DNA from 2 places in the Variovorax sp. 3319 genome. Region 1 is predicted to be linked to the other one. Evidence: riboswitches for the same ligand, from Rfam matches in the RefSeq annotation. Region 1 holds a riboswitch; the other holds the start of a gene.

Region 1 (3,912 bases):
CGTGCGGCATGCGCTGGGCGACGTGCCGCTGGTGGGGTTCTTTGCGGCGGGTGAAATTGCGCGGCATCACCTGTATGGGTATACGGGTGTTTTGACGGTGTTTACCGGCAACGACTGATCCCGTCGCGCCGGCGGACCAATCAGGCCGGCTGCAGCATGCGCGGGGCTGTCGCAGGCATGCCGGCAAACGCAAAATCGACCTCGGGCGCCAGCCCGCTCACGATCCGCGCCACCGACTTTCCCGACCCGCACGCATGCGTCCAGCCAAGCGTGCCGTGTCCGGTGTTCAGGTACAGGTTCGGCAGCTTCGTCTTTCCGATCAATGGCACGTTGCTCGGCGTCGCGGGGCGAAGGCCGGTCCAGAATTGCGCCTGCGTGGTGTCGCCTGCCCCGGGAAAGAGTTGCTCAACGCGCCGGACGATCGCTTCGCATCGCACGCGGTTCAAGTCGCGATCGTAACCATTGAGCTCGGCTGTGCCGGCAATGCGCAGGCGGTCACCCGACTCCGACGTATAGCGCGAGAACACGAGCTTGAACTCGTCGTCGGTCAGCGAAACCTGGTGCGCCTTGGTGGCGTCTTTGACAGGCAGCGTGACCGAATAGCCTTTGGCCGGATAGATCGGCAGGCGAATGCCCAGCGGTGCGGCATACAGGGGGCTCAACGAACCCATTGCAAGCACGAAGGCATCGCCGCGAATGCGTTGGAAGCGGCCTTCGCTGTCGGTGGCCTCCACGTGGTCGATGCTGCCGCCAGTTTCGCGCAACGCAGTCACCGTGTGGCTCATGAGGAACTTCACGCCGGCTGCTGTCGCAAGGCGTGCCATTTCGCGTGCGAAGAGATTGGCGTCGCCGGATTCGTCTTCTGCCGTGTAAGTGGCGCCGGCCAGTTGTGGACGGATGTGGGCAAGGGCGGGTTCGATCTTCACCGCCTCGTCCGCGGAGATGATTTGCCGTTCGCAGCCGAGCGCGCGCATCTGCTCGGCAGGTTCCAGGGCGCTGTCGAATTCCTTCTGCGTCGTATAGAAGTGCAGGATGCCTTGCGTGCGCTGGTCGTACGCGATGCCGGTGTCGCGACGCAGTTGCTGCAGCACTTCGCGGCTGTAGGTGCCCAGGCGCACGATCTGCTCGATGTTGTGCTTCGTGCGGCCAGGGGTGCATTCGCGCAGGAACTGCAAGCCCCAGAGCCATTGGCGCATGTCCGCGCGAATGCGAAAGAGCAGCGGGGCGTCTTCCTTGCCCAGCCACTGCAGCACCTTGAGCGGTGCGCTCGGATTGGCCCAGGGTTCGGCATGGCTGACGGAGATCTGCCCGCCGTTGGCAAAACTGGTTTCGGCGGCGGGGGTGGCCTGCCGGTCGACGACGGTCACTTCGTGGCCGAGTTGCTGGAGGTAGTAAGCCGAGGTAACACCGAGCAAGCCGGCGCCAAGAACGATCACGCGCATTTCAAATACCTTTGAGGTTGAAGCGCTTGAACTGCGGGCGAGGTTTGCTATTGAATAAATAGCAAGCAACCGGACGACCGCCGTCCAAGTTGCCGCTCCCCCTGTCCTCGGTACCTGAGAGATTCACCCGCTGCGCCCGCAACGGGTTTGCTCCTTCGGTGCATCACGCGAAGTGATGGCTCTCCAGACGGCGTGTCAGTTGGTGCAGTACGGGCCCCTTGCCGAAATTTCGAGAACTTCGTCGGGCCGACCTGAGCGTTTATGGGAGTTTGCGCCTTCGGTAGGGCAACCGGGGTTGCCCGCTCTCCTGCAGTGGGGCGATTGTAGGCGGGGCTCGTGGGGATGCCAACCGTTGTCGTGGCACTGTGCGCCAATGGGATAATCTTCAGTCCATTCGCCAGAGGGCGATCGTTCGACAACAACAGGGGACTCCATGATCCTGGTAACCGGCGGCGCAGGCTTCATTGGCGCCAATTTCGTACTCGACTGGATCGCGCAGAGCGATGAGCCCGTCGTCAACCTCGACAAGCTGACCTACGCGGGCAACCTCGAGACGCTCGCGTCGCTCAAGGGCAACCCGAAGCACATCTTCGTTCAGGGCGACATCGGCGACAGCGCCTTGGTCGATCGCCTCCTGGCCGAGCACAAGCCGCGTGCCGTCGTGAACTTTGCCGCGGAATCGCACGTTGATCGCTCCATTCACGGCCCCGAGGACTTCGTGCAGACCAATGTGCTCGGCACCTTTCGCCTGCTCGAATCGGTGCGCGGCCACTGGAGCGCGCTGCCGGCCGAGCAAAAGTCCGCCTTTCGTTTCCTTCACGTGTCGACCGACGAGGTCTACGGGTCGCTATCCAAGACCGACCCTGCGTTTACCGAAGAGAACAAGTACGAGCCCAACAGCCCGTACTCGGCCAGCAAGGCCGCAAGCGACCATCTCGTACGCGCCTGGCACCACACTTATGGTCTGCCGGTGGTCACCACCAACTGCTCCAACAACTACGGGCCGTTCCACTTTCCCGAAAAGCTCATCCCGCTGATGATCGTCAACGCGCTGGCCGGCAAGCCCCTGCCCGTTTACGGCGATGGCATGCAGGTGCGCGACTGGCTCTACGTGAAGGACCATTGCAGCGCCATTCGCCGTGTGCTCGAGGCAGGCAAGCTCGGCGAGACGTACAACGTCGGCGGGTGGAACGAGAAGCCCAACATCGAGATCGTGAACACCGTGTGCGCTCTGCTCGACGAACTGCGCCCGCGCGCCGACGGCAAGCCGTACAAGGAACAGATCAGCTACGTTACCGACCGACCCGGCCACGACAGGCGCTACGCCATCGATGCGCGCAAGCTCGAGCGCGAGTTGGGCTGGAAGCCGGCTGAAACCTTCGACACCGGCATCCGCAAGACCGTCGAGTGGTATCTGGCGAATGGCGATTGGGTGCGCAACGTGCAAAGCGGCGCGTACCGCGAGTGGGTCGAGAAGCAATACGACACGACGAAGGCGATCGCATGAAGTTGCTGCTGCTGGGCAAGGGCGGACAGGTCGGCTGGGAACTGCAGCGCAGCCTTGCGCCATTGGGCGAACTGGTGGCGCTCGATTTTGACAGCACTGAGTTCAATGCCGACTTCAGCCGTCCCGAGCAGCTTGCCGAGACCGTGCTGAAGGTGCGTCCTGACGTGATCGTCAATGCCGCAGCTCACACCGCTGTCGACAAGGCCGAGAGCGAGCCCGACTTTGCGCGCAAGCTCAACGCCACCTCGCCCGGCGTGGTGGCCGAAGCCGCCGGGCAGATTGGCGCACTCATGGTGCATTACTCGACTGACTACGTGTTTGATGGCAGCGGCAGCAAGCCCTGGCAGGAAGACGATGCCACCGGCCCTCTCAGCGTGTATGGCCAGACCAAGCTCGAAGGCGAGCAACTGGTGGCCAAGCACTGCGCCAAGCACCTGATCTTTCGCACAAGCTGGGTGTTCGCTGCGCGCGGGGGCAACTTCGCCAAGACGATGCTGCGCCTGGCCAAAGAGCGGGACCGCCTGACCGTCATCGACGACCAGTTCGGAGCCCCGACGGGCGCCGAGTTGCTCGCGGACATAACCGCACATGCAATTCGCGCCACCTTGCAAGACCCTGCCAAGGCGGGCCTGTATCACGCGGTGGCTGGTGGCGAAACCAGTTGGCACGGGTATGCGCGCTTCGTGATCGAACAGGCCAGGGCGGCCGGCGTTGAGCTCAAGGCCGGACCCGAGGCCGTCGACCCCGTGCCCACCAGCGCCTTCCCAACTCCCGCGAAACGCCCCGCCAACTCGCGATTGGACACGCGCAAGCTGCAGTCCACCTTTGGGTTGGTGCTGCCGCACTGGCAGCAGGGGGTTGCCAGAATGCTGCGCGAGACCCTTTGATAGATACAGCGCAAGAGAAGCACACAAGCAAGCAGCAAAAAGCGGAGAACACAACACAATGACCATGAAGACCACG
Region 2 (3,912 bases), on a different contig from region 1:
TCCGCATGAGCCTGATCTGGATGGTGTTCCTCGGCATTCCGATGGCTTTCCGGCAAGGGGCGATGGTGAGCGTGGACGTGCTCTATCGCTGGAGCCCGCCGCGCGTCAAGCGCGTGCTCGACGCGGTGGTGAGCCTTGCGGCACTGGCGCTGATGCTGGTCATTCTGTGGTGGGGCTGGGACTACGCCATGCGTGGCCGCGTGCAATCGATGGCCGGGCTCGAGAGCGTGTCGATGATGTGGTCGTACCTGGCGCTGCCGGTCGGTTCCGTTTTTTGCCTGTTCGGCATCGTTGGTAATTTTCTCGATCCCAAGCGGCTCGAACTGGAGACCGCGCAATGACCCCCGTGATGGTTGCAACGATGGTGCTGTGCTTTGCACTGTCGGTTTCTGTGGCGGTGTCCATCGGGCTCGCGTCGATTCTGGGCATCCAGGTGGCCAACGTGAACATGCTCATCTCCGTGAAGGAGATGTTCAATTCGATCAACAAGTTTCCGCTGGCGGCCATTCCGTTCTTCATCCTGGCGGGCAACCTGATGGAAACCGGCGGCATCTCGCGCCGGCTGGTCGAATTTGCCAAGAGCATCGTGGGCGGCGTGCAGGGCGGCCTGCCCATGACCTGCGTGCTCACCTGCATGATTTTCGCGGCGGTGTCGGGTTCGTCGGTGGCAACCACCTTTGCCATTGGCGCCATCCTGATTCCGGCACTCATCAAGCACGGCTACCCCACCGCCTATGCGGCGGCGTTGCAGGCCACCAGCGCCGAGCTTGGCGTGATCATTCCGCCTTCGATCCCGATGATTCTCTACGGCGTGAGCGCCGAGGTGTCCATCGGCGAGCTGTTCATTGCGGGCTTCGGCCCCGGCATTCTCATCAGCTTGGCGCTGATGCTGTTCGTCTGGGCGTTTTGCAAATGGAAGGGCTGGGGCAAGAACGACGGCGACGGCCGCATGCCTTTTGGCAAGGCAACGTGGCAGGCCGGCTGGGCACTGCTGATGCCGGTGATCATCCTCGGCGGCATCTACGGCGGCATCTTCACGCCGACGGAGGCCTCGGCGGTGGCGGTGTTCTATGCGCTGGTGGTCGGCGTGGTGATCTACCGCGAAATCAAGCCCCAGGATCTTTACGTCATCCTGCGCAAGTCGGTGCTGTCGTCGGCGGTGATCATGTTCATCATTGCCAATGCGGGCCTGTTCGCGTTCCTGATCACGCGCGCGGGCGTGCCCGACGCCATCGGCCATTGGCTGCAGGAGGTGCTGAAGTCGCCCACCATGTTCCTCTTGGGCGTGAACGCTGCGCTGTTCATCATTGGCATGTTCATCGAGACCAGCGCGGCCATCATCGTGCTCGCGCCCATTCTGGCGCCTGTGGCAGTGCACTTCGGTGTCGATCCGGTTCACTTCGGACTGATCATGGTGGTGAACCTTGCGCTCGGCATGATCACGCCGCCCTTCGGCGTGAACCTGTTTGCCGCGTGTACCGTGGCGCGCATATCGCTGGACCGGATCGTGAAGTACCTGATTCCCTTCGTGCTGGTGATCCTGGCCTGCCTGATGGTGATTACCTACGTGCCGTGGATATCGCTGGCACTGCGCGACCTGGTGTACGCCAAGTAGGCCGGGCGCGGCGATCAAAGACAAAAAGGGCGGCCTTCTCGGGCCGCCTTTTTTTTGTGCGGCAAATGCCCCTGTAAGGCAAACGTTCATAAAGATGTCACCAGCCGCAACGATGCTGCAGCCTTCGATTTCGAAAGCTGTGGCGCCATGCTTCCCACCAAGACCGACAAGGCACGCGACGAGCTGCAAGGCGGGCAACGCACGCTGAGCCAGCGCGAACGCGCATTGCTGCTGATGGCCGATGGCCGGCGTTCGCTGACCGACTTCAGCCCGCTGTTCGCGAGCCGCGACGAAGCTGAACAGACGCTGCGGGCGCTGATGAACCGCGGCTACCTGCACGACGCCGGGGCCGCCGAGCCCATACCCGCGACACCAGGCGCGCCGGAGCCCATTCGCGTGGCGGCGACATCGAGCGACAACTTCGACGGCAAGCGCTCTCTGGCCACCACGCGCATGTTCCTTTTCGACATCTGCGAGCGCATGTTCGTGCGCCGCGACCCCAAGTTTGCACAGCAGATGCGCGATGCGCTGCGCGAAGCCCGCGACCGCGACGCCATGCTGACGATTGCCGCGCTGATGCTGACGGAAGTCGAAAAAGCCGCGGGCGCCGAACGGGCCGAATCGCTGCGCGAGCGTATCGAAAGGTTGCTACCCCCCGCTTCGGAAACCGTGCACTGAGGCTTTGCGCGATCCACTACACTCGGCGGGGTCAGGAGAGAGCTTCGCCACGCGAGGCCGCCGAAGGCGCAGGGGGTTCCCGAACGCTCAGGCAAAAGGACTGACAAGGCGCTGGCGCATGCCGGCGTTTCCTTGCTGGAGAGAGGCCCTTGCATCTTGCCGATGCGGCGGCCCACCGAAGGAGCAAACCCCGATCGTGGGGCGAATCTCTCAGGTAAAGCGGACAGCAGGGGTGGCCCATGGTTTGCGCCATGGAATTCGACTGCCCCTTTGGAGTGCCCCGTGGCCGCTTCCGCTTCATCATCATCCGACGCCTCATTGCTCAAGACGCCGCTGCACGACCTGCATGTGGAACTGGGCGCCCGCATGGTGCCTTTTGCCGGCTACTCCATGCCCGTGCAGTACCCCGCCGGCCTCATGGCCGAGCACAAGCACACGCGCGACGCGGCCGGCCTGTTCGATATTTCCCATATGGGCCAGTTGCGCCTCGTGGGCCCGGACGCTGCAGCCGCATTCGAAACCCTGATGCCCGTCGACGTGATCGACCTCGCACCCGGCAAGCAGCGCTACGGCCTGCTGCTGAACGATGAAGGCGGCATCCTTGACGACCTGATGTTCTTCAACGAAGGGCACGGCTCGATCTTCGTGATCGTGAACGGCGCCTGCAAGGTGGCCGACCTTGCCCACATCCAGCAGAAAATCGGTGCGCGCTGCGACGTGCAGCCCATGCCCGACCACGCGCTGCTCGCGCTGCAGGGCCCGCAGGCCGCCACGGCCCTGGCACGCCTGTCGCCCGGCGTCGAGCGCTTTGTGTTCATGACAGGCGGCGCCGTGCAGATCGGCGGCATTCCGGCCTTTGTCACGCGCAGCGGCTACACGGGCGAAGACGGCTTCGAGATTTCGGTGGCCGGCAAGGATGCAGACGCCCTCGCCCGCCTGCTGCTGGCCCAGCCAGAGGTCAAGCCCATTGGCCTGGGCGCGCGCAATTCACTGCGGCTTGAAGCCGGCCTCTGCCTTTACGGCAACGACATCGACACCACCACCACGCCCGTCGAGGCCTCGCTCAACTGGGCGATCCAGAAGGTGCGCCGCACGGGCGGCGCGCGCGAAGGCGGTTTTCCGGGTGCGACCAAGGTGCTGGCGCAACTGGCCGCCGCCACGGCCGGTGCCGCGGGCCACACCGACCACGACACCCTGAAGCGCAAACGCGTCGGGCTTGTGGCGCTGGAGCGCATTCCGGTGCGCGACGGCACGGTGCTGCAATCTTTCGAAGGCCAGGACATCGGCATTGTGACCAGCGGCCTGCTCGGCCCGACGGCCGACCGACCCATTGCGATGGGCTACGTGGCCACCGCGTTTTCAGAACCCGGCACGCGCGTGCAGGCCGTCGTGCGCGGCAAGCCGGTGCCGATGGAAGTCTCGACGCTGCCCTTTGTGCCGGCCCGCTATTACCGGGGCTGACACCGGGGCTGACGCCGCCTGGCTGCGTAACCGATCAACATTTTTATCCACGAGGAGTTTTCACCATGAGCATCAAGTACACCAAGGACCATGAATGGGTTTCGGCCGAAGGCGACGCAGCCACTGTCGGCATTACCGTTCACGCGCAGGACGCGCTG

Evidence for each region. A riboswitch is a leader RNA that binds a small molecule or an ion and turns the genes downstream of it on or off. The one in region 1 is predicted to bind glycine.
Region 2: another riboswitch for glycine. It lies ahead of gcvT (glycine cleavage system aminomethyltransferase GcvT); the one in region 1 lies ahead of J2X67_RS13590 (D-amino acid dehydrogenase).

What each region holds. Positions count from the first base shown of each region.
Region 1 is NZ_JAVDUZ010000006.1:50,538-54,449, forward strand. Features, by position in the region: gene J2X67_RS13585 (FIST N-terminal domain-containing protein) at 1-118, shown strand, start outside; gene J2X67_RS13590 (D-amino acid dehydrogenase) at 141-1,442, opposite strand; glycine riboswitch at 1,534-1,639, opposite strand; glycine riboswitch at 1,672-1,762, opposite strand; gene rfbB (dTDP-glucose 4,6-dehydratase) at 1,876-2,949, shown strand; gene rfbD (dTDP-4-dehydrorhamnose reductase) at 2,946-3,836, shown strand; gene rfbA (glucose-1-phosphate thymidylyltransferase RfbA) at 3,895-3,912, shown strand, end outside.
Region 2 is NZ_JAVDUZ010000003.1:238,282-242,193, reverse strand. Features, by position in the region: gene J2X67_RS08320 (TRAP transporter small permease) at 1-341, shown strand, start outside; gene J2X67_RS08315 (TRAP transporter large permease) at 338-1,615, shown strand; gene J2X67_RS08310 (hypothetical protein) at 1,763-2,293, shown strand; glycine riboswitch at 2,316-2,406, shown strand; glycine riboswitch at 2,419-2,530, shown strand; gene gcvT (glycine cleavage system aminomethyltransferase GcvT) at 2,576-3,754, shown strand; gene gcvH (glycine cleavage system protein GcvH) at 3,820-3,912, shown strand, end outside.